One region of the Paenibacillus sp. 3LSP genome, then DNA from elsewhere that is predicted to be linked to it. Evidence: riboswitches for the same ligand, from Rfam matches in the RefSeq annotation. Region 1 holds a riboswitch; each other region holds the start of a gene.
What was found. Region 1 has a riboswitch for cyclic di-AMP ahead of RW092_RS17320 (TrkH family potassium uptake protein). Riboswitches for the same ligand answer to the same signal wherever they lie in the genome.

Region 1 (7,692 bases):
CATAAAAAGGAAGTCTGAGTCCGTTTAGGCTTGGGGGAGGAAGGTGACACAACCTATGGAATCACTGGGGGAACTGCTGACGCAGATGAAAAGCACGCAATTCAAACAACGCTCCGAGGAGCTGACCACACGTCTGATGAATGACCCGCTGGTGAAGGAACTCCGGGACCAACATCCGGAGCTGGGACAGGAGCAGCTGACTCGCGGGATGGCTAAGCTGTATCAATACATCAACGACAGCAAGCATTGCGCGAACTGCCCGGGCTTGGAGCAATGTCCCAACGATTTCCCCGGCCATTATACGAAGCTGACGGTCGAGCAGGTGGGCGGAAGCCCGCAGCTTGTGGATCGTCAGGTGCCATGCCCCAAGCAACTGCAATATGAGCGCGAATTGTCCGTTAAGAAACGGATTCATAGCTTCTATGTAGATGAACGGGCGCTGGAAGCCGGTTATGACGAAGTGGAAATTATGACGAAGGATGCCATGCGTGCTCCGGCGGTAGGACAAGTGTTCCGCTATATTAATGAAACGAAGGAATCTGGATTGCAGACGAAAGGGCTGTATCTGGAAGGGCCGTTTGGCACTGGCAAAACGTTCTTGATGTGCTATCTGCTGCACGAACTGGCGAAGGAAGGTTACTCTGGCGCCATCGTCTATATGCCGGAATTTGTGGAAGAGCTGAAGAGCATGCTGCAGGACAGCGACAAGCTGCGCGAAACGGTGGAAATGATGAAGCAGGTAGACCTGCTGATCTTTGACGATATCGGTGCGGAGAACCTGAATCCGTGGGTGCGCGACCATGTCATGGGCGCGATTATGAATTATCGAATGAACCGGAAACCCACGTTCTACACCTCCAACTATTCCTTGGGTGCACTGGAGAAGCATTTGAGCTTTACGAGCAAGGACGGGGAAGAGCGGCATAAAGGCCAACGCTTAATGGATCGGATCGCTCCGTTCGTGACCGTGGTTCAGGTGAATGGGACGAATAAGCGCGGTCAAGCGTAATCATGGACGATCCAAGGACATAAGTTAAAGAGCCGAGCACCTCCCTTCGCGGGGGAGCACCCGGCTCTTTCGTTTAATTCGAGGTCTGGTTACCGCCTAGCTGGCGATAAATTTAATGATGACCATGCCGAAGAAAATCACGATCATGAACGTCAGCATGCCAAAAAAGCCGTTCATCAAATCAAACAGATCGTTGCGGGGTTCTTCGTTGATATGCTGCCGCGGATCGTTCGCATGCGTGTTAGCATCCATGGCGATGGGCCTCCTCAGGAAATTATCGTCTCGTCAATGAAATATGTCATAGACAATCCGTTTTCAGGTTATTCTTAGTATAACCAAACTTTTTTCGTTTTGTAAAGAAGGCGTTACCATACACTTTCTTTTTTTCAGTGTAGTATGGTATAATGTGTTCGGCAACAGCTTTTTGGGCTGACTGCTCCATTTTTTTCGACTACCAGTTGTTCGCGCTCCAGTCATGAATGGGCTAGGCCGGGCAACCCAAATAAGGAGGAAATTATCATGGCTATCGTGAACGTATCCGATCAGTCCTTCAATGCGGAAATCGAAGGACAAGGTCCGGTTCTTGTTGATTTCTGGGCTCCATGGTGCGGCCCTTGCAAAATGATCGCTCCGATTCTGGAGGAGCTGGACGCAGAAGTGGGTGACTCCGTGAAGATCGCGAAGCTGAACGTGGATGACAATCCAGAAACCGCTTCCCGTTTCGGCGTGATGAGCATTCCTACGCTGATCCTGTTCAAAGACGGTCAACCGGTCGATAAAATCGTCGGATTGAACTCGAAGGACACGTTGAAGAACCTGATCGCTAAACATCAATAATCCAGACGATCAGGCGCGTCGCTTGACGCCTTGGATGACGCCTCCGGTTTGGGCCGGAGGCGTTTTCTGCGTTAACCTGGAGTGGAGAAAGGAGGAGGAAGCTTGGACACATCGGCTAATGAAACGTTAAGTTATGAGAAAGCGATGGAGCGAATCCAACATAAGCTGGCGCTGCTGCCCGATTCCCCGGGTTGTTATTTAATGAAGAACAAGGACGGTAAGATCATTTACGTCGGTAAAGCCAAAGTGCTGAAGAACCGGGTCCGTTCCTATTTTACAGGCAGCCATAACGGGAAAACCCAGCTGCTCGTATCCGAGATCCGCGACTTCGAATACATCGTGACCGCGAGCAATATGGAAGCACTGATCCTGGAATGTAACCTGATCAAAGAACATCATCCGCGTTATAATATCCTCCTGAAGGATGACAAGACGTTCCCCTATATCAAAATAACGAATGAACCGCATCCCCGGCTGGAAGTCACCCGGCGGGTGCTTAAAGATAAAGCGAAATATTTTGGCCCGTATCCGAACGCTTACGCGGCTCAGCAAACGAAGAAGCTGCTCGATCGCATGTACCCGCTGCGCAAATGCAACGTAATGCCTAAGGAAGTGTGCTTGTATTATCACATCGGCCAGTGCTTGGCACCTTGCGTATATGAGGTCGAGAAGGAAACGTACGAGAAGATGACGCAGGAGATCATCTCGTTCCTGAGCGGCGGGCATGAGGAAATCAAGAAAGAGCTGGAGCGCAAAATGCACGAGGCAGCCGAAGCCCTGCAATTCGAGCGGGCTAAGGAGCTGCGCGACCAGATCATCAACATCGATGCGGTGATGGAGAAGCAGAAGATTACGGTGACCGATGCGAAGGACCGCGACGTGTTTGGGTACGCCGTAGACAAGGGCTGGATGTGCGTACAGATTCTGTACATGCGTCAGGGGAAAATGATCGAACGGCATGCGTCGGTCTTTCCGTTCTACGGTGACGCCTACGGCGACTTTATGTCTTATGTGACGCAGTATTACAGCGACAACCCGGCCTTGCCGCAGGAGATTCTGCTGCCAGAGAAGCCGGAAGAACAAGAGGAGGCCGGCGCGCTTGACGCTCCAGCCGCCTTGCAGGAGTGGCTGGGCGTGAAGACGCTGGTGCCGCAGCGCGGCTTAAAGCGGCAGATGACCAAGATGGCTGAGGAAAACGCACGCATCACGCTGGATGAGAAATTCCGGCTGATCGAACGGGATGAGGAACGCACTTCGAAGGCGGCCGAGAATCTCGGCAAGGCGATTGGCTTGGAGTCCGTGTCGCGGATTGAAGCGTTCGATAACTCCAACATTCAGGGGACGAATCCGGTCTCGGCCATGGTGGTGTTCATTGACGGTAAGCCGGCCAAGAAAGAATACCGTAAATATAAAGTAAAAACCGTCAAAGGACCGGACGATTACGAAACGATGCGTGAGGTCATTCGCCGCCGCTATGAACGGGTGTTGAAGGAGAACTTGCCGCTGCCCGATCTGATCGTGGTTGACGGAGGCAAAGGGCAGATCTCGGCAGCCACCGACGTGCTGGAGAACGAGCTGGGCTTGCACATCCCGGTGTGCGGCCTGGTGAAGGACGCCAAGCATAAAACCGCACAGCTGATGGCGTTTGATCCGCCGGAGCCGGTCTATTTGCCGCGTGACAGCCAGGAGTTCTACCTGCTGCAGCGGATTCAAGACGAGGTGCACCGCTTCGCCATTTCGTTCCACCGTGAACAGCGCGCCAAGTCGATGGTCGCCTCACGGCTGGACTCCATCCCTGGCATCGGCGAGAAACGCCGGAAGGCGCTGCTGAAACATTTTGGATCGTTGAAAAAAATAAAAGAGGCCTCCGTCGAAGACTTTCGGCCTCTTTCTATCGGGGATAAATTAGCCCGTCAAATTCTTAATGCCCTTCGGGACGAAGATCCGCCAGAGGAGTCGTAAAATACGGCTCCTCTTTTGGTTGCGGCGGCGGGGTCTTTCGTTCCTTGCTTGGCGGGTTAAACAAGTAAATCACATACGCCACGATCGCCGGCAAGGCGATATAGAACAACCCGGCGACGATATTCAGCGCTCCGCCCATAAACATCAAGCTTAGGGCCATCAGAATGCTGTCGAAGATGACATGCGAGAAGACAACGGTCGCGAAGCCGTAACGCAGGAACACGAAGCTGAACAGCAGTCCGATAAAGGTTAATTCGATTGGGCGCGAAATGACCGGATAAATCGGGTACAACGTGTGGCCAAATGCCCAAATTAAGGTCGACAACAGGCAAGCGATAAAGGTGCTGCGGAACATTTTCTTCAGCATCGGGATCCCGAAGAGGCGATACACCGCTTCTTCCCCGATCCCGGCCACCCAAGCCAGCAGCGGGAACAATACCGGATACACCATGTTGTACGGCGATTGCGTTGCATCGGTCGTGGACCAGGTATGAATCGTGTGCTCTAAAATGAAGAACACCACGGATTGAACGCCTAACAGGATCAATGCCCAGGCATACCCATCGCCCACGGAGGTCAGGATGGAACGGCCATACCCTTCTTCCCTTGATCTTGCCCAGAGGTTGATGCCGTTCTTCCGCCACAGTCCGTCGCCGCCGACTAAAGAGAAGTACACGGAAGCGGCCAGGAACAAGGTCACCAGACCTTGGAAGAAGAGGCCAAAGACGAGTACACCGGCTTCAAGGCCGTCTTTTTGGAACACCGGAATCATGTTGATCGTTCCAATCGTCGATAACACGAAGTAAGCCGACGCCAGGAAAATTCCCCGCTTAAACGAGGTATGAACTCGCGTCAGCGCGCTGTAGACGATCGCCAGAATGGCCAGCACGAACGTCAACAGGGCATAACCCGCATAGGTAAGCCAGCTGGCGATTTTGGTCTGCCCGGCAACGTAGTCCAGATGAGCCTGCGGTACACTAAAATAGCTCTCCAACGAAGAAACCTTACCGTATTCGAAGCTAAGCTTGATTTCCGCCTGCGATTCACCTAAGGTGTAGCCTTGGATACGGTAGAGGAGGCCTACATCCCCTTCACCGGAGGCCAGCTCCAAATCGCTTGGTTGAAATCCGAAAGCGTTCAGGTAAGGCTGTGCCAGCTCCTCTTTCTCCGCTAGCGTGAGATCCCCTTCCCATGCCTTCATGGAATCGATCGTTTCCGATCCTACATCCAGCATCATCTGCTTGGTGGCGTTGCTGGAGGAACTAATCTCCTCGAAGCCAACGACTTTCCCCGTAGTCATATGAACATCTACGGTCACCGCGCTTAACGCTTCAGTGGGATCCGTGTAACGGACACGAAATACATCATAGGGAAATTGCTTGTCATACGTTTTTAAGTATGGGGCGAGCAGATCGGCTTTGGTTAAGTAACCAAACAGATCGGAACGCGTTTCGTATGTAATTAATGCTTTATCCTTCGCGGGATTCGGCAGGTCGATCCCAAGTACCGATTGGACAAATTCACTTGCACTGGCGGTTGCTTCTTGTTTGCTGATCACCTCATTCGATTGCTGCAACTGCAACGATTCCGAATCGGTGGTCGGGAACAGTTGAACGGCCACGAACACAATGAATCCGAGGGCGGCCAGCAGCCACAGATTTTTGGTCTTCATCCTGCGGCGGCCATTTGACGTCAAAGGGGAATTCACTCGCAAAACTCCTTTGTGATTAAGTTGAAATAAATTCTGGGAAACGTACTCTTCTTAATAATATGAAGTATGTTTTTTGCTCAAGTACGTCAAAGTAAAGATAACACAGCAATCCCCCCTGCGCCAGACGGAGGGCAAAATTGACGAGAAACCGCAAAAACTTCGGCAAGTCTACGCATCATTTAGATTGGGGGGGAAGTTGATCTGCACAATCCCTGATTTCGTCTTTTTCTGGTCTTTTTCTTGAAAATAGAGCTTTGTGGTGGGACGCAATAAGGGATATAATCCATTTGACGAAAAATGAATGAAAACAATTGAAAAGATTGGCCGAATTTCGTAATGAAAACGGGGGAACCGTACATTTTGGGGTGAATTTCCCGGAGCTTCAACTTCTTACATGGGAGGATGAAGCGTCCGCGAATAGGGCAACTGGGCATGTCCGAATCCGTCAGCTAACCTCGTAGGCTTGTGCATCAGGAACCAAACACCGAAAGGCATTGGATTTCCAGTGCTTTTTTCTTTTGTTCTTTTTTCAGGAAGACGATGAGGTGAACGCGTTGAATACGAAGAAAATAAACCTTTCTCCGCCGCAGGTATTAGTGATTGGGTTTGCCCTCATCATTTTGCTGGGAAGTCTGCTGCTTATGCTTCCGATCTCCGGGACGTCCGGGGCACCGACGCCATTTGTTGATGCATTGTTTACGGCAACTTCGGCAACTTGTGTAACGGGGCTGTTTGTAGTGGATACGGGAAGGTATTTTTCAACTTTTGGCCATATCGTCATCATCTTGCTCGTCCAAATCGGGGGGCTTGGCTTTATGACCATGGCTACCTTGTTCTCCCTCGTCCTGAAACGGAGAATCTCGCTGAAAGACCGTCTCTTGCTCCAGGAAGCGATGAACCAAAATTCAATGGAAGGCATCGTTCGCTTAATTCGCAAGGTGCTGGTGTATTCGCTGCTGATTGAGTCCGGTGCAGCGGTGTTCCTTACCCTCCGCTGGGCCTTTGATATGCCGTTTGGCCGGGCGCTGTATTTTGGGATTTGGCATTCGATTTCCATGTTTAATAATGCAGGATTTGATCTGTTTGGGGATTACCGCAGTTTAATCCCCTATGTGAACGATCCTTTGATTAACATTGTATCCATCTTACTTATCGTATCCGGCAGTCTTGGTTTTATTGTCTTGTCCGATCTGGCGGAGTATCGCAAGCATCGCAAATTGTCGCTTCATTCCAAGGTTGTGCTGTCGATGACGGCGGTCCTGATTGTGATTGGTACGATCGTCATTTTCGTGTTCGAATTCACGAATCCACGCACGCTGGAGCCGCTTAGCTGGAGCGGCAAAATCTGGGCCTCTTTATTTCAATCGGTCACGCCGCGTTCGGGAGGGGTGGTCACCCTTGATACCGGTTCGCTGCGTCAGGCTACGCAATTCTTCATGATCATCCTGATGTTCATTGGGGCTTCGCCTGGCTCAACAGGGGGCGGGATCAAGACGACTACCTTTACGATTCTTATCGGTGCGGTGATCTCCATGATCCGTGGACGGACGGATTTGGTGTTATTCCGTTACCGGATTGCTGAGGAACGGATCTCTAAGGCGCTGACGATTACGATGATGGCGCTGTTCGTCATCGTTGCTGTAGCGATGGTATTGTCCACTACGGAAGATGCAAATTTCCTCTCTATCTTGTTTGAGACGACCTCCGCTTTTGGAACCGTTGGATTATCGATGGGCTTAACGGAGCGTCTGACGGATTTTGGAAAAGTAGTGATTAGTCTTACGATGTTTGCCGGACGGCTGGGGCCTTTGACGCTCGCCTATGCGATTGGTCCAAGGAAGGGGAAAGAGTTGTATCGCCATCCAGAAGGTAAAATCATTATAGGATAAGGGGAAAATGGGCAAAAATGAAAAAGCAGCAGTTTGTGGTCATCGGCTTGGGGCGGTTCGGCTCGAGTCTGGCCTTGGAATTGATGGAGTTAGGATATGAGGTTCTGGGCATCGACCGGAATGAAGAGATCGTGGAAGAACTTAGCGATCGGCTTACGCATACCGTTGTCGCTGATGCCACAGAAGAAGAGGTGCTGAAGTCGCTGGGGGTTCGCAATTTTGATTGCGGCATCGTGGCGATTGGCACCGATATTCAAATGAGCATCCTGGCGGCCATTCTCCTT
Region 2 (7,692 bases), on a different contig from region 1:
AGTCACCGCATCGGTAGAGGAATCGGCCAATATTACCGCCAAATCGCTGGAGAACATGGAGCAAATCAGCAGCTACTCGCAGCAACAGCTGGACGAAATGGAAGCGCACGCGCGTACAGTTCGCTCACTGTATGAGCAGGCGTTGTCGTTGCAGGAATCGATTGCAAAATTCCGGATCTGACTCTAAAAATAAAACGTACCCTTCACGTTCCCCTGATCGGGGAAACGGAAAGGGTACGTTTTGTTTTATCCCTTAAATCGTCACTGGGCTTGCAGAAGCCGCATCTTCTGTTGTCTGATCCGATTGCGTATCCGCCTTCGAATCCAGCTTCTTTTCCGGCTTCTTCCAGTACGCTTCACTGCCTGGCAAATCGTCAAACCAGGTCGCATCATCCGGGCAAGGCAAAATCATAAACTTGCCGTATTCACCGTCCCGGGACTGATGATACTTGAGATAGGCCTGCCCGTTTTCGATAGCCAGGATTTCGATTTTTCCTGAAGAATGACTCATCGATAATCGCACGCGCTTTCCAAGCCCTGAAGTACGGGCTTTCGCTTCCTCTACTAGCTCATACGCTCGTTTCAATGGGATGACAAAGTCAGCATTTCCGGCTACGGGACGATTAATAAAGAAATAGTACGGAGTGACGCCAGCCCAAGATAAGCGATCTAGCAATTCACCAAGCACGGCCGCATCATCATTGATGCCTTTGAGAATCGGCGTTTGATTGACCACGATAGCCCCGGCGTCGTGCAGCGCCTGGAACCCTCTTTTGGCCTCAGGGGTAATTTCGCGCGGATGATTGATATGCGCCATAACATAAATCCGTTGATCAACGGTGGAGAACTCCCGAATCAGATCCAGCAACTCCGGATCTTCATAAATACGCATAGGATTAAACACAGGAATTTTGGAACCGAGGCGGATGATTTTTACATGCTCAATAGCTCTTAGCCGCTCGAGAATCGAACGCAGCTTTCTGGTCGCTAAGATCAAGCTGTCACCGCCGGTTAACAGGACGTTATTAATCTCCGGATGCTGTGCGATGTACTCAATGCCAGGTGTGACATCCGCCATCGCTTCCTTCACATCGTTGCGGAATAACCGTTTACGGAAGCAGTATCGGCAATAGGAGCCGCAAACCTCGGACACAATCAGCAGCGCGGTCGTTCGATATTTGTGCTGGCAGCCAGGCACCACGTAGTTCGCCGCTTCGTCAGAAGCGTCCCAGCGCCCATATTCCTTCAGTTCTCCCGTATTGGGGATCACCAACTTGCGGATCGGGTCCTCCGGATCATTCCAGTCGATCAAACTCAAATAGTAGTCGTTCACCCGAAAAACAAATTTGTCGGTAATCGGTTTCAAGTCCTGCCGCTCCTGCTCGGACAACTGGCTCACCTTGGCAATATCGGTGATGTACTTCGGACTAGCCATAAATCCTCTCCTCCTTTATTAGTACGATGCGTAAAGAAGAAGCTCGAAACTTGCAGTGAATGCGAGTACTCCGCCGAATGCTCGGGTCAAAGGTCTTGCAGAACGCAAAAAGACCCCGCTTCAAAGAACAGGGTCATTAAATGATGACTGAAATAATATTAAAAATGACCCATCCACTGCAAACGAGGTTAGCTGACGGGCTCGGGAAGATGGTTCCCTACGTTAAACTTGCAACGATTCGCCCCAAAAGATTGGTTCCCCCGCTTTTCGACTTTACCCATCGAAAATTAAGCGTACTTTTATCCTACCTTATCCTTACCCAATTTGTCAAAGCTTACCTTGGATCCCAATAATGTCGTAAATGAGATCCATGCGCAAATGCCTGCGAACCTGCTCCGCTAACCGATCGAAGGCTTCCTCCTTCCGTGAGGAAGAAACAAAGGTGACGTTCAAAGGTTCCAGCCCTTTGGTCATCCGCAGTCCATCCAGCCATGCACGTCGCCAAGCATCATTATGGAACACCCCATGCAGATACGTTCCAAACACCCTGCCATCAGCGCGGGCTGCACCTTCCGGATGCGTCTGCGCTTCAAGCTGATCCGCCCTCTCATCGACTCGAAGCAGAAATAAAGGTCGAGTGTCCCGCAACTGCTGGGTTGATCCGGCATGAATCTCATAGCCTGAGATCGGCAGCTCCTGGTTCTGAGGATGCAAGGCGATCGGATGGTCCTCGCACGTATATCCGTGCACGCGCACCGTTTTTTTACCTGGGAGAAAGGTTGTAGCCAAGGGGAGCAGGCCCAGACCCAATGCCGACCTCGGTTCATTGGACTCTACGCCTTCAGGGTCATGCAGTTGTTCGCCCAGCATTTGATATCCGCCGCAAATTCCGACCAGCTGGGTGTGCGTCCCCTCATCGATCAGGTTGCAAACTGCCCCTGCCAGCCCTTGCCCGCGCAAAAATTCCAGATCGCTGATCGTATCCTTGGTCCCCGGCAAAATCACCACATCGGGATGTCCAAGTTCTGACAGCTTGCTTACATAACGTAACGATACGTCCGGTTCGGCTGCCAACGGGTCAAAATCCGTGAAGTTAGAAATATGCGGATAACGGATAACGGCGATATCCAGCTCCTGCGTTGCGGATGGCGCTGAACGAGCTGGATAGGTATCCAGGACAACGGAATCCTCCGCTTCGATCTCCAGATTATTTAGGTAGGGGAGAACTCCAAGTACGGGGATTCCGGTCCGCTGCTCCAGCCAATCCAGGCCAGGCTGCAGCAGAGACAGATCGCCGCGAAACTTATTGATAATGAACCCTTTTACGCGAGCGCGTTCGTGCGGTTCAAGCAGCTCCAGGGTACCAACAAGAAAGGCAAACACCCCGCCACGGTCGATATCCCCCACCAAAATCACGGGAGCATCCGCCCATTCGGCCAAGTTCATGTTAACGATATCCCGTTGCTTCAGGTTGATCTCCGCTGGGCTTCCAGCCCCCTCGATCACCACAATGCCATGCCTATCGCGGAGCCGACCGAGCGCTTCCATGACCAGCGGCTTGGCATGGGGCAGAAACTCCTCACGATAATCAGATGCGCTAAGGTGACGGTAAGGACGCCCATGCACAACAATCTGCGAGTGCATGTTCCCAGTTGGCTTGATCAGTACCGGGTTCATTTCGGTGGTGGCAGTGATGCCGCAAGCCTCTGCCTGAATGCCTTGGGCCCGTCCAATCTCTTGACCGTCCGCCGTAACATACGAGTTCAAGGCCATATTTTGTGACTTGAACGGAGCCGGTCGAAGCCCATCCTGCGCAAAAATACGACACAGCGCCGTCACGATCACACTCTTCCCCACGTCAGACGCTGTCCCTTGAACCATGAGTACAGCCCCTGATGCTGTTGGTTCGCTTTTTACCCAATCCTGATCCCAAAGCTTCTTATGCTTTTCGCCCATCGCGCGTTCCCTCCTTCCCAATCCGTACGTGTAGTATCATGTCTCGTCAGGCCCTTTTGCACCTTTATCCCTTTTGTTCAGGGGAGTGGTAATTCCGCACGCTTTTGCACCATTATCCCTTTCGTTCAGCCGGTGGTGATTTCGCACGCTTTTGCACCATTATCCCTTTCGTTCAGTCGATGGTGTTTTCGCACGCTTTTTCACCATTTTCCCTTTCACTCAGCCGGTGGTGCTTGCCCAACATGTTTCTCCGCTTCCAGCTGTCCGTCTTTATCTCTTAGGTACCTTATTTCGCCTTCCCAACTCTAACCTTCTTGATTCTGATTCAAGGGGATAATGGTGCAAAAGCGCCCAAAGCCAAAGGTCTCCCTTCCGCCTAAAGCGCCTCTGACCTTGAAATATCAATTTGAAAAGATCAGCACCGCAAGCAACAACAGTACCGCTTCCAGCCCTTCGCCCAGTGCCCCATAGGTATCGCCGGTCAAACCGCCGAGCTTGGCATTGATTCGACGAGCAGCCCAAGTTCCCGCCGCCCAGGCAACAATAGGAGACAAGCCGATAAACAGCAATGATCGTAGCATAGCCGATTCATCCATCCCCCCCAACGACACGAGCAAAGTGAGCAACAGCACGACAACGGATAGTGTCACCGCCATGATGGTGCTCCCCCAGACATCCCGTTCGCTGAAGCCGTTGAATTGGGCAGCCAGTCCTTCGCCTTGCCGGGCCTTCGGCCAGCGGTGCATCGCCCGGGTCATAAACCATCGGCTCCACAGCGGTGCCAACCATATCGCCAGCCCTGACGCCAGCATTCCACATCCTTGGAAGAGCGAGGTCAGTAGCGAGGCTTTCAGCATCAGCAATAGGACACAGGCCAACACGCCCATGGCGCCTACCCGGCTGTCCTTCATGATGTCAAGCATTTGGTCTCGTGACCGATAGCTCAGCAGTCCATCGGCCGTGTCCATCCAGCCGTCCAGATGTAATCCTCCCGTCAATCCAACCCAGATCAAAAGGCAAAGGATCGCAGCCGGGAACGAAGGAAGCAGCCAGTCGGCAATCAAACCGCCTGTCCAGACAAACACGCCAATCGCCGCTCCGACAAGCGGATAATAGGTGATGCTGCGCCGCAGCAAATCTGATGTAAAATCCAGCTCAGCCCGTACCGGAAAACGGGATAGAAACTGGAAAGCCGCCAGTATCGGCTGCCAAGCTCCATGCTTGTCCGCCCTGGAGCGTGCTTTGTGTTTGGGTCCCTTCGTCATAACCGATACTCCCTGCTTTTTAACTCAATGGGAATGCCAGCAGTAACCAGAAACACCTGATCCGCGATTGACGCTATTTTTCGGTTCAACTGCCCGGCCCAATCCCGATATTGTCGGCCAAGCGGATACTCCGGCACGATTCCGCTGCCAACCTCGTTTGTAACCATCACCAAAGTGCCGACAAAAGCCTCGACCGCAGCGATCAACCGCTCAATTTCCCGCGTCATAACGGCGTCCACAGCATCGGCCCCTTCTCCTGCCCCAAGCAGCACGTTCGACAACCACAACGTCAGGCAGTCGACCAACACCACGGGACCGGCGACTTCGGCAGCCGTGCTCTCCTTCGCAACCGGCCGTTCACCCAACTTATGCAGCAGCTCTGCAAGTTCGAGCGGCGCTTCATGCGTCGTCCAGGTGAACCCGCTTTGCTCCCGCTGGAGCTGATGCAGACGGATGCGTTCTTTCATCTCGTCGTCAAAAGCTTGCGCCGTTGCGACGTAATCCGCGGATGTTGCCTGTTTCATGACCCAACGTTCAGCAAACGTGCTTTTGCCGCTGCGGGCTCCGCCGGTCACCAGGATCTTCATCACTTGATCCCCTCGCCATTTTCTTCACCGGACGCGACACCCGCGCTTTCGAACGTCGCCATTTCGGCAACGATCCGGCATGCTGCATCAACGAGGTGAAGCGCCAGTACGCCGCCTGTGCCTTCCCCAAGCCGCATGTCCAACTCCAGCATTGGGTTCAGGCCTAGCGCCTGCAGAAGCGCACGATGTCCCTGCTCGTGGGAGACGTGGGATGCGATGAGATAGTCGGCGGCTTTCGGCTCAAGGCGCACCGCTAGCAGCGCGGACACAGTAGAAATAAAGCCGTCGATCACGACGGGACAGCGATGAGCCGCAGCTCCCAGAATAACGCCGGTCATTCCGGCAATCTCCAGGCCGCCGACCTTAGCCAGCACGTCCAGCGGATCGTTGGCATCTGGACGGTTTACCTCCAGTGCCCGCTCCACGACGGAAATTTTGTGCCGAAGCCGTTCATCGTTGACCCCGGTTCCACGACCAACGCTCTGCTGCGGTGCGATCCCCGTCAGGCTGCTCATAATTGCGGCGCTAGCTGTAGTATTACCGATGCCCATCTCCCCTGTGACAAACAGTCGAATGCCTTGAGACACTGCATCAGCGACCACCTCAGCCCCAACGCGAATGGCAGCTTCAGCTTCCTCCCGGCTCATCGCCGGTCCCTTAGCCATATTTCCTGTCCCGTAACGCAGCTTACGTTGCAGCAACCCAGGGTGCGACATTTCTGCATTTACCCCGATATCGACGCAAACGACATCGGCTGAAGCTTGACGTGCCAGCACATTTACGGCAGCGCCTCCGGCCAAAAAGTTATGTACCATCTGGGGTGTCACTTCCGCCGGAAACGCGCTGACCCCTTCCTCACAGACCCCGTGATCCGCTGCCATTACGATCACCGACCGTTTGTCAAACACAGGACGGACGTTCCCCGTGATCCCTGCCAGCTTCACTGCCAATCCTTCCAATTTCCCAAGACTTCCCGGCGGTTTCGTCAGCTGGTCCAAATGAACCTGGGCTGCTTTCATCGCAGCCTCATCCAGCGAAGTAATCGCTTGTGTAAGTTGTTCAACTGAGTTGTATGCCATAACCATAATCCCCTTACCTTTTTTAATGAATTGCCAATTCTCTACACTTCATTTGAACGTACCCGGCGCAGCAATAGCTGCGGAACGTCCGAATCCGGATGAACCACTTGGTGGGCCTGAACTCCAAATACGGTTTCAACCAGCTCCGGTGACAAAATGCCGTCCGGCGCGCCTTGTGCCACAATTTGTCCGCCGCTCATCACTAAGAGATGGCTGCAAAACAAGGCAGCCAAATTTAAATCATGCATTACTGAAACGATGGTAAGACCGGCATCGCGCTGCCATTCGGCCACCAGCTCCATAAATTGCATCTGGTAACGTAAATCCAAATAGGTTGTTGGTTCATCGAGCAGCACCAGCTCGGGCTGCTGAGCCATCACCTTCCCAAGTGCTACCCGCTGGCGTTGCCCCCCGCTAAGCGCACTCAGCGGACGATGCTCCAGCTCCTTCAGGTCGAGACGTTCCATAATTCCATCAATGAGGCGTTCGCCTGCCTTCGCCCCGCCGATCTCCTTGCCGCGCCAATCCTGATGGGCGAACCGCCCCATTTCCACCACTTCACGCACCGTAAAAGCCACAGCCGGAAGCCCGTCCTGCTGAAGGACGGCGACCTTGCGCGACAGCTCCTTGCGCGAATACGACGAAAGCGGTCGTCCGCTCAACGCAATCTCGCCGGCATCCGGCTTCTCCACGCCGGAGATCAAGTTGAGCAAGGTTGTTTTGCCGCTGCCGTTGGGTCCAATCAAGCCCCAAAACTCACCGGAGCCAACCTGCCAGTCCACACCGTGAAGCACCTCCAGCCGGCCAAACGCCTTGGCAACCCCAGACACCTTGATCAACGCAGCTCCTCCTCCCTCTGTTTCTTCTTCCGATACAACAGATACCCAAAGAAAGGCGCCCCCACAAAGGCGGTGACGATGCCCAGCGGGACCTCCGTTGGAGCCAGCAGCGAGCGAGCCGCCAAGTCGCTCCACATCATAAATATCCCGCCGCCCAGCGCCGACAAAGGAATGATCAGCCGATAATCCGGGCCGGTGATCAGACGGATCATATGCGGAACGACCAGGCCTACGAATCCGATTACCCCTGACACGGATACCGCAGCCGCCGTCATCAGTGTAGCAACGAGCAACACAGCTAGTTTGGTTCGTTCTACGGCCATCCCGGAATGGGAGGCTTGACGTTCACCTAAAGTCAGCAGGTTCAAATGTTTAGCCCGGCTCCAAAGGAATAAGGCTCCCAGCAGCAAATACGGCAAAAGGATGGCCGTATACGACCATCCGCGCAAGCTTAAACTGCCCATCGTCCAATAGTAAATTTCATTAATGGTTTTCTTCGACATTGCCGTTAAAAAGGAGACAACAGCCCCT
Region 3 (7,692 bases), on a different contig from region 1:
TTTGGCCGGTGCTTTTTCGTAAATTTTCATGCCGCTTCCCCACCTCAGCAATTCCGTGGAATATCCGCATCCATCCGGTCTTATTAGCACATTCTTTTATTCTAAAAAAACGTTGCCTCCACGTCTATGTATGAAAGACATTTTTTTCTCCCTCTATCTTACTTCATCCAACGAAAAAAACGAAGCTCCCTGAAAGGGACGCTTCGCTGTGGCAGAGGTTATTGCTGTTTCGCGGCTGCCTTCTCGGCAAGCTCAATCGCCCGCTTCACCATATTGCCCGCATCTTTGGCCTTGATGCCGCCCCAGCCCTCCTGCTGGACGGTATCGTAAAATCCCAGATCCTTCGCTAATTCGACCTTCAAGTTCTCCGACATCACGCTGCGTCTTCTTCGCGACATGGTCAGTCTCCTCCTTTTGGCCATGGAAATAGGAACGATGGTTAGTATACGCGAGCACCGATGCGAGCATACACCGAGATTTTGTCCATCTAAAGTGAACACCGGCAACCTTGGTGGATGAACCCATTACCCGTAAAAAAAAGAAAAAAACGGTCTCACCCGAAGGCGAGAACCGTTTGCGGTTTGATTCATGATGTTCACGGTTTAATATACGAAATCCGCATCCCATCGTTGTCGTCATAAACCATGACTTCAACAGATTCGGTCAGTATATCGGCATAACTGTAAGACACACGCTTAAAGGTTTGCTGCTCTTGATCCAGCTTCACAATGAAGACCGAAGGATAGGTCTCCTCTAACACTCCAGTGCGTTCGACGGTCTTCCGGCGACCACCGTTAGCCCGGAGCATAATTTTCTGTCCTACATGGGCGTCGAGACTATGCTTTATTTCCGACAGCGCATTTTTAGCCATTGCCTGTGACCACCTTCTTTCTTTGTCCATTATACAGGAAAGTCACAAACTTGTCAAATCGAAATAAATAATTATATCAGCAGCAAAAAAGATGTGTCAACGATTATTTTTCGACATTTTCTTTTGCCTGGTGGCTCAAGAGCTAAATACTAAAAAAATAACCGGAAGGTCCTGGGGCACTAGCCTCAGTTCCTTCCGGCAACCCTTTCACATGGACGGCACCACTTTCAGCGTCGACAAGTCCTTCAGTTTGGGCAACCCGATTCGGTAACTGCCACGAGTCTCGATCCCGCCAACCCCCTGGGCGCCGCTGATCGTATGATTCAGCACGTCAGTAATCTGGATCGTATCCCGAATCGAGGTGAGCGACGCTTTCGCAGCGATATACACCGGATCCAGCGCATGGATCAGCACCCGGCCGGGTGAACTCGCAAAATTAGCCCCCGCCTGCAGCAACGCCTCAAAATGCGACTGGCAAGCGCCGGCCACAATCGTTAACGTATCGAAATTCCGTTCGTATTGCCGAGCCATTTGAATGGCCTCCACGAAATACTTGGAATTTTTATAGCTGGTCAAATTATAAAGGTCGCTGGTGGGACGCGATTTCAACACGCCGTCATGACCGGTAATCACAACGATATCCGGCTTGACCACAGGCAGCAGACGGTACAGCGCACTCGCCATTTGCGATTCCGTGACATAGTATCCCTGAACCGGAACACGCAGCTTCTGATACAGGCTTAGGCTCTTTTGTAAATAGCGTTCATCCCCATCTAAATGCAGGACCTTCCCTGGGACCTCAAAATAGGCCGTCTCTCCTTGCCCATACAGATCCCGTCCAATCACCATTCGATTGCGTTCTGCCAATTCCTTGCGGTCTTGCGTTAACCGCTTCAGCGATTCCGTCGCCTTAATGCGGGCCCGCTGCGTCGTCTCTCCTGGGGAAGCCGGGTCTACCCTGACCAAATCGGTTAAGGGCGCATCCGCCAGCAGCCGGAATTCCGTTCCTTTAATAATCGCTTCACTCCGCACAATCTGTTCGATTCGGAACGTAACATCTCCACCGTATGATTTGCGGACGACCAAGTCTCCCAAATTCGCCAAATCCATCACCTCTATCCCATCGTATGGGCGATAAGAGGGAATGGTTACACGCGGAGTTCCTTCACGCCGGCATTCAGCAGCGTATCGCTCAGCTTGGCGAACTCCTCCAGGCTTAAGGTCTCCGCTCGCCGGGAAGGCTGAATCTCGGCTTCCTCCAGCAGTTGCTCCAGTCTCTCGCGCCCTTCCTTCGGGAAGAAGCGGCTTTTCAGATTGTTGGAAATCGTCTTGCGTCTCTGGGCAAAAGAGGCCTGTACCACCTCGAAGAAAAAGGCCTCATCCTGAACCGCCACCGCTGGCGTCTCCCGCACGGTTAAGCGAATCACGGCAGACTCTACATTCGGCTGCGGAATAAACACGCTGTGCGGCACCGTACAGATCATCTCCGGGATGCTGTAGTACTGCACGGCGATGCTGAGGCTGCCGTAATCCTTGCCGCCAGGAGCCGCGGCCATACGCTCAGCCACTTCCTTCTGGATCATGACGACGATATTTCTCAGCGGGAGCTTCTCTTCCAGCAGCTTCATCATGATGGGAGTCGTCACGTAGTAAGGCAGATTGGCAACGACGCTGACGCCGCTCACTTCACTGAACTCAGCCGCAAATAAAGCCTGCAGGTCCAGCTTTAACACGTCGCCATGGATCACATGGACGTGCGGGTACGGCTCCAGCACCTCCTGCAGAATCGGGATCAGTCGCTGGTCGATCTCGACCGCGGCCACCTTGCCCGCCTCCTGCGCCAGCTTCTCCGTTAACGCGCCGATTCCGGGTCCGATTTCGAGTGCCCCCTGGCTCTCGTCCAATTCGGCGGCGGCAACGATTTTACCGAGGATGTTCTGGTCGATCAGAAAGTTTTGCCCCAGGCTCTTTTTGAACGAAAAACCGTGCCGCTGGATGATCTCCTTCGTCCGGCGCGGTGTGGATACGTCTTCCCTTATGCTCATGGTTCTTAAACTCCTTTGCTTTCCAACTCGGCTAACGCAGCTGCAAACTCCTCGCGGCTGATCCGGAACACGGTTAACCGCTTGTAGAGCTGCTTTCCGTTACAATATCCGATACCCAGCAGCTCGCCCAGCGCTTTTCGCCGCGCCGCCGCTTGCGGGTGCACGATTAACCCTGCGTTTATCAAGTCTTCCCAGGTGATCGCGGCCTCTACTCCAGGCGCTTCGCTGCGGACCCGAGATAACGCGGCGCGAATCGCCTCCGGCGAGGCGTTCTCCACCCCGATGTCGCCTCGCTTCGTCGCCTCCGCCTCCGGCAGGAAAGCGTGCTTGCAGCCCGGCACCCGTGCGGCCACAATTTTGCGAATCCGCTCCCCGGCATGGTCGGGGTCCGTAAAAATAATCACGCCCCGGCGTTCCTGCGCCAAAGCGATTTTCTTGAGCACGGCTTCGCCGATCGCCGAACCTCCGGTCTCGATTGTATCCGCCTCTACGGCGCGCTTTATGGCCACGGTGTCGTCTCGACCCTCCACCACGATGACCTCTTTGATCATGAATCTGTCTTCCTTCCTGTTCTTGCTTGTCTCCACCAGAATAACAAAAAGAAGAGGATCATTACATCCTCTTCTAATCCACTGTCTTATTCATCATCCTAATACTATCTTATTCCCTTCGCATTGTAAAACGAAAGAGAACGAGAACTTAGTTCAATTCCGGCTTCGTCGGACCGATCACGTAGACGGTGCGGCCCTTCTTGCGGCCGAATTTCTTCGCATCCTTCAAACTATCAAAATACACATCCATCTTATGGCCATCGATGGCCCCGCCGGTATCCTCTGCCTTACGGAAGCCGATTCCTTCGATGTATACCCACCAACCAAGCGGAACGACGTCTTTATCCACCGCAATCGTTCTGCCTTCTGTCACGCGGGTACCCGAAGCCGTGCGGGTGCCAATTCCGTCTTCTTCCGCCGAATACGCGGTTAACGTAACATTTTTCAAGACTTTTTTATATTTGAATGAGACGCCACCTTTGGTCGTCGTTCCGCTGATGTTCACCGTATTTCCCTTACGGCTGATGCTGGCCGACAGAACCTCGGTAGGTTTCTTCGTACCGACTGCGATCACCTTCGGCTGAGCTTCCTTGGAGACCTCTTTGCCGAGCCAACGCTTCGCCACGAATTTTCCGTCTTCGTAAGTTTTCTCAATGTTGTGAATGACCAGACCTTCGGAACCTTCCTGGATCACTTTCGTGGTGCCTTTCAGCAGCTTGTCGTCCGACGTTTTGACCACGCTAAAGGGCACGGCCTCCTTCGTCTGCACCGTTTGCTTGCTGACCCGAACGACCTTCACATTCAGGTTCTCGGTAACTTTACTGTCCAATGTCGGTGTCACCTTGTCGTCTTCACCCAAAGTGATGCCGAGCTCGGACAATACGCCCTCGACTTTGCTTTGCGTCGTGAAGTGGACTTTCGTATTGCCGTCCGCGGTCACACTGACCGGCTTCGCGCGTACTATGACAATGCGGTCACCGTTCTTCAGCGAGCTTTCCAGCGGGAGGGATACTGAATCCTTCGCACTGAGCTTAATCGATTGTTCCTCCAGCAGATGAGCTACACTGGATTGGGTTGTCTCCACTGACTGGACATTCCCGTCCACGATCAGGGATACTTCCTTCTGTGCCTGGCTATACAGCCAGATTAGGATGATGATGATTCCCGCGATGGCCAGAACGCCGACGAGCGCTATCTGACGTAAATTCTCATGCTTCCATCGCATTGCGTAAGACATGCTGGATGAGCGTGATTCATGGGTCTCCTCTTTGCGGAAAATGCCCATTTCTTCCGTCCTCCTTCATAGTCCCGCCGTCTAGGTCGATGCATGATAACGATTGACGCGACTACAGTTACTTTTTACAAAACGCCTAAGGTAGTCAAAAAGTCATCTTTTGATCACGAAGCAGGTCAAGAAGTGAATTCGGCATCGAATCTTGAATTCAGCCGGGCCTTCCGTTGCTCACGTACTCCCATGTACGCTGCGCTACTCAGTCCCTAGCTTCATCCAACCTTCTCGGTGCTGAAAACCTGACTTTTTGAACACTGATCTTAAATTTAATCCTAAGCGTTTTGCATCCTTGACCAGTCTCTCCTGCTTGTCGTCACCTCCTGTTTTCCAACAGTATGACGACCCTATTACTTTTATTCAAAACAAAAGAAGCCGGGAGAAAGAGTTAGAGGAACTCCTTCGTGGCTTCTTGAATGTCTTGGGTGTAATAGCTGCACGAGTGACCTCTCTTATTCGCTTACGAGGTTAGCTGTCGGGTTCGGGCGAAAGAGAGCCGCCCTTTCTCAGTACATTCGCTCATGGCGCAATGACCTTGAATTCACCCCATAGACCCTGGAAAGAAATCAAATACGAACGCGATTAGGCTGCCGCCAACCTGCAATTCGTATTGGTTCCCCCGTTCTCCGTCATAAGGAGATTCAGCGAGACTGGTTCATGGAACCAAGCATCGTATGGTTCAGTCCAAAACGAACCGAATCGATACTGAAAAGATTCTATCCTGTTTCGATGCAGGTTGTAAAGGAGTAATCAACCACGTTTTTTTAAAAAAATGGTTAAAAAAATGTAATGACCTTGTTTTTGAGGGTTAAAAAGCATTAATCTTTCCGAAATCCTCTTTATTTCATCCGTTTTGCTCTCAAATACTCGGAATTCCAAATCGTTCCAATGCATTTCGGGTGGTAATTTCCGCGATTTCCTCAAAAGTAACCCCTTTGAGCTCGGCTGCCATTTCCGCAACCAAACGAACATGAGCTGACTCGTTTCGTTTACCACGATATGGATGCGGCGTTAAATAAGGGGAATCCGTTTCGATCAGCAAACGGTCCATCGGCGTCTTGGCCAACACTTCCTTGGGTTGTTTTGCATTTTTAAACGTAATCGGCCCGCCAAACGACAAATGAAATCCCAAATCTAGACACATTTTGGCAATTTCCCAACTGCCGGAGAAGGAGTGCATCACGCCTCCAACCTCGTTGGCCTTCTCTTCCCGAAGGATGCGAACCACGTCTTCGTGAGCGTCCCGATTATGAATGGAAATCGGCATACCTAAGCTGCGAGCCAGTCCAATTTGCTGGCGAAAAACCTTATGTTGAACGTCCTTAGGGGACGTATCCCAATAATAATCCAGCCCAATTTCTCCGATGGCGACGACCTTTTCATGCTTGCACAATTCTGCAATCCAGTCCAAATCGCCCTCTTGCATCGTAATCGCGTCTTGCGGATGCCATCCGACCGCGGCATAAATGAAGTCATAGGTCTCTGCCAGCTTCATGGTCGAAGGGATTGTCTCACGGTTAAATCCGATGTTGATCATCCGCGTAACCCCTTGTTCCACAGCGCGCGCGATCACTTCCTCGCGGTCCTCGTCAAATTGGGGAGCATCCAAATGCGTATGCGTATCAAATAACATAAACCTTGTCATCCTCCTATTTCCGTTGCTCGAAAATGCGGGCTACCGGGCGAGGCAGCCGCTCCATTACAGCACACAATTTATTATCCGGATAGTACAAATGCGTCTTCCCCCGGTGTAATCCGCTGATCGACCGCACGATATCCGAGACTTCCGAAATTTCCCGCAGCCGCTCCTGCCGGTCCAACAACAAAATTTGCTTCTGCCGAACCCCGCCGTCCGGACGGAACACATCATACGGCAGATCCGTCGGAAAATCAATTTCCATGTCGTATTCAGGTTCAAGCCCGACTTGTCTGAAGGCGTTCCGAATCTCGTCCAGCATTTCCAGCTCCGGTGAATCTAATTCTACATATTTATACAGCTTACGATTCAAAAACCGAGAACATAAATCGCTTAACCGCTCGTCGTCTTCTCTCGTCCACTGCATGAAGGTCGTTTGCATCAGCGCTTCGTCCAGCTGCAAATAATCGGTTACGCTGATATCCCCTTGAAATAAGTTCGGTAACGGATGCGGCAAGAAGCAAAAAGAATGCCCGCTCCGGTATAATTCCTTAGCCCGACGCAAAATTTGCCGAAGAATGATCTCCGAGCTCCGCGTCACCGGGTGGAAATAGACCTGCCAATACATCTGATACCGCGACATCAAATAGTCTTCCACCGCATGCATCCCTGATTCTTTGACCACAACCCGCCCTTGAAATGGTCGAAGCATCCGCAAAATCCGGTCCATGTCAATCGTCCCGTAGTTTACACCGGTAAAATAAGCATCCCGCAGCAAATAATCCATCCGATCCGCATCCAGCGGGCTAGACACCAAATTCACCACAATCGGATTGTCATAATCCTTCCGGATCACCGCAGCCACCTTGTCTGGAAAATCCGGTGAAATCTCGCGCAGGACGTTCCCCACCTCAGTTTCTCCCAATAGGATTTTGCAGGTCCAATCCTCGTGATGCATTTGAAAAGCTTCTTCTATAGAATGGGAAAACGGACCATGCCCGAGGTCATGCAGCAGCGCCGCACACAAGGCGACCATTTTCTCGCTGCGAGGCCAATCCGTGTAGCCGCTTCGCTCAAATTGCGAAATAATCCGCCGCGTAATCTCGTAAACGCCAAGCGAATGGGAAAAACGGCTGTGCTCGGCACCATGAAAGGTCAAATAGGAAGTCCCGAGCTGTCGAATCCGGCGAAGCCGCTGAAATTCCGGCGTATTAATGAGCGACCAGATCACTTCGTCCTGTACATGAATATAATTATGTACGGGGTCTTTGAACACTTTCTCTTCGCTAAGCCGACGATGC

Region 2: another riboswitch for cyclic di-AMP. It lies ahead of RW092_RS05265 (KamA family radical SAM protein); the one in region 1 lies ahead of RW092_RS17320 (TrkH family potassium uptake protein).
Region 3: another riboswitch for cyclic di-AMP. It lies ahead of RW092_RS11365 (resuscitation-promoting factor); the one in region 1 lies ahead of RW092_RS17320 (TrkH family potassium uptake protein).

Annotation. Positions count from the first base shown of each region.
Region 1 is NZ_JAWDJI010000204.1:8,438-16,129, reverse strand. Features, by position in the region: gene RW092_RS17350 (DnaD domain protein) at 1-18, shown strand, start outside; gene dnaI (primosomal protein DnaI) at 56-1,009, shown strand; gene RW092_RS17340 (hypothetical protein) at 1,106-1,261, opposite strand; gene trxA (thioredoxin) at 1,529-1,846, shown strand; gene uvrC (excinuclease ABC subunit UvrC) at 1,991-3,808, shown strand; gene RW092_RS17325 (CPBP family intramembrane glutamic endopeptidase) at 3,768-5,480, opposite strand; cyclic di-AMP (ydaO/yuaA leader) riboswitch at 5,832-5,998, shown strand; gene RW092_RS17320 (TrkH family potassium uptake protein) at 6,038-7,408, shown strand; gene RW092_RS17315 (potassium channel family protein) at 7,426-7,692, shown strand, end outside.
Region 2 is NZ_JAWDJI010000070.1:106-7,797, reverse strand. Features, by position in the region: gene RW092_RS05270 (methyl-accepting chemotaxis protein) at 1-181, shown strand, start outside; gene RW092_RS05265 (KamA family radical SAM protein) at 254-1,435, opposite strand; cyclic di-AMP (ydaO/yuaA leader) riboswitch at 1,598-1,739, opposite strand; gene RW092_RS05260 (cobyric acid synthase) at 1,763-3,391, opposite strand; gene cobS (adenosylcobinamide-GDP ribazoletransferase) at 3,793-4,656, opposite strand; gene cobU (bifunctional adenosylcobinamide kinase/adenosylcobinamide-phosphate guanylyltransferase) at 4,653-5,243, opposite strand; gene cobT (nicotinate-nucleotide--dimethylbenzimidazole phosphoribosyltransferase) at 5,243-6,322, opposite strand; gene RW092_RS05240 (ABC transporter ATP-binding protein) at 6,364-7,161, opposite strand; partial or broken gene RW092_RS05235 (FecCD family ABC transporter permease) at 7,158-7,692, opposite strand, start outside.
Region 3 is NZ_JAWDJI010000141.1:12,749-20,440, forward strand. Features, by position in the region: gene ispE (4-(cytidine 5'-diphospho)-2-C-methyl-D-erythritol kinase) at 1-30, opposite strand, end outside; gene RW092_RS11340 (small, acid-soluble spore protein, alpha/beta type) at 219-398, opposite strand; gene veg (biofilm formation stimulator Veg) at 596-871, opposite strand; gene yabG (sporulation peptidase YabG) at 1,079-1,981, opposite strand; gene rsmA (16S rRNA (adenine(1518)-N(6)/adenine(1519)-N(6))-dimethyltransferase RsmA) at 2,020-2,916, opposite strand; gene rnmV (ribonuclease M5) at 2,922-3,467, opposite strand; gene RW092_RS11365 (resuscitation-promoting factor) at 3,616-4,752, opposite strand; cyclic di-AMP (ydaO/yuaA leader) riboswitch at 5,198-5,412, opposite strand; gene RW092_RS11370 (TatD family hydrolase) at 5,615-6,388, opposite strand; gene RW092_RS11375 (HD domain-containing protein) at 6,405-7,692, opposite strand, start outside.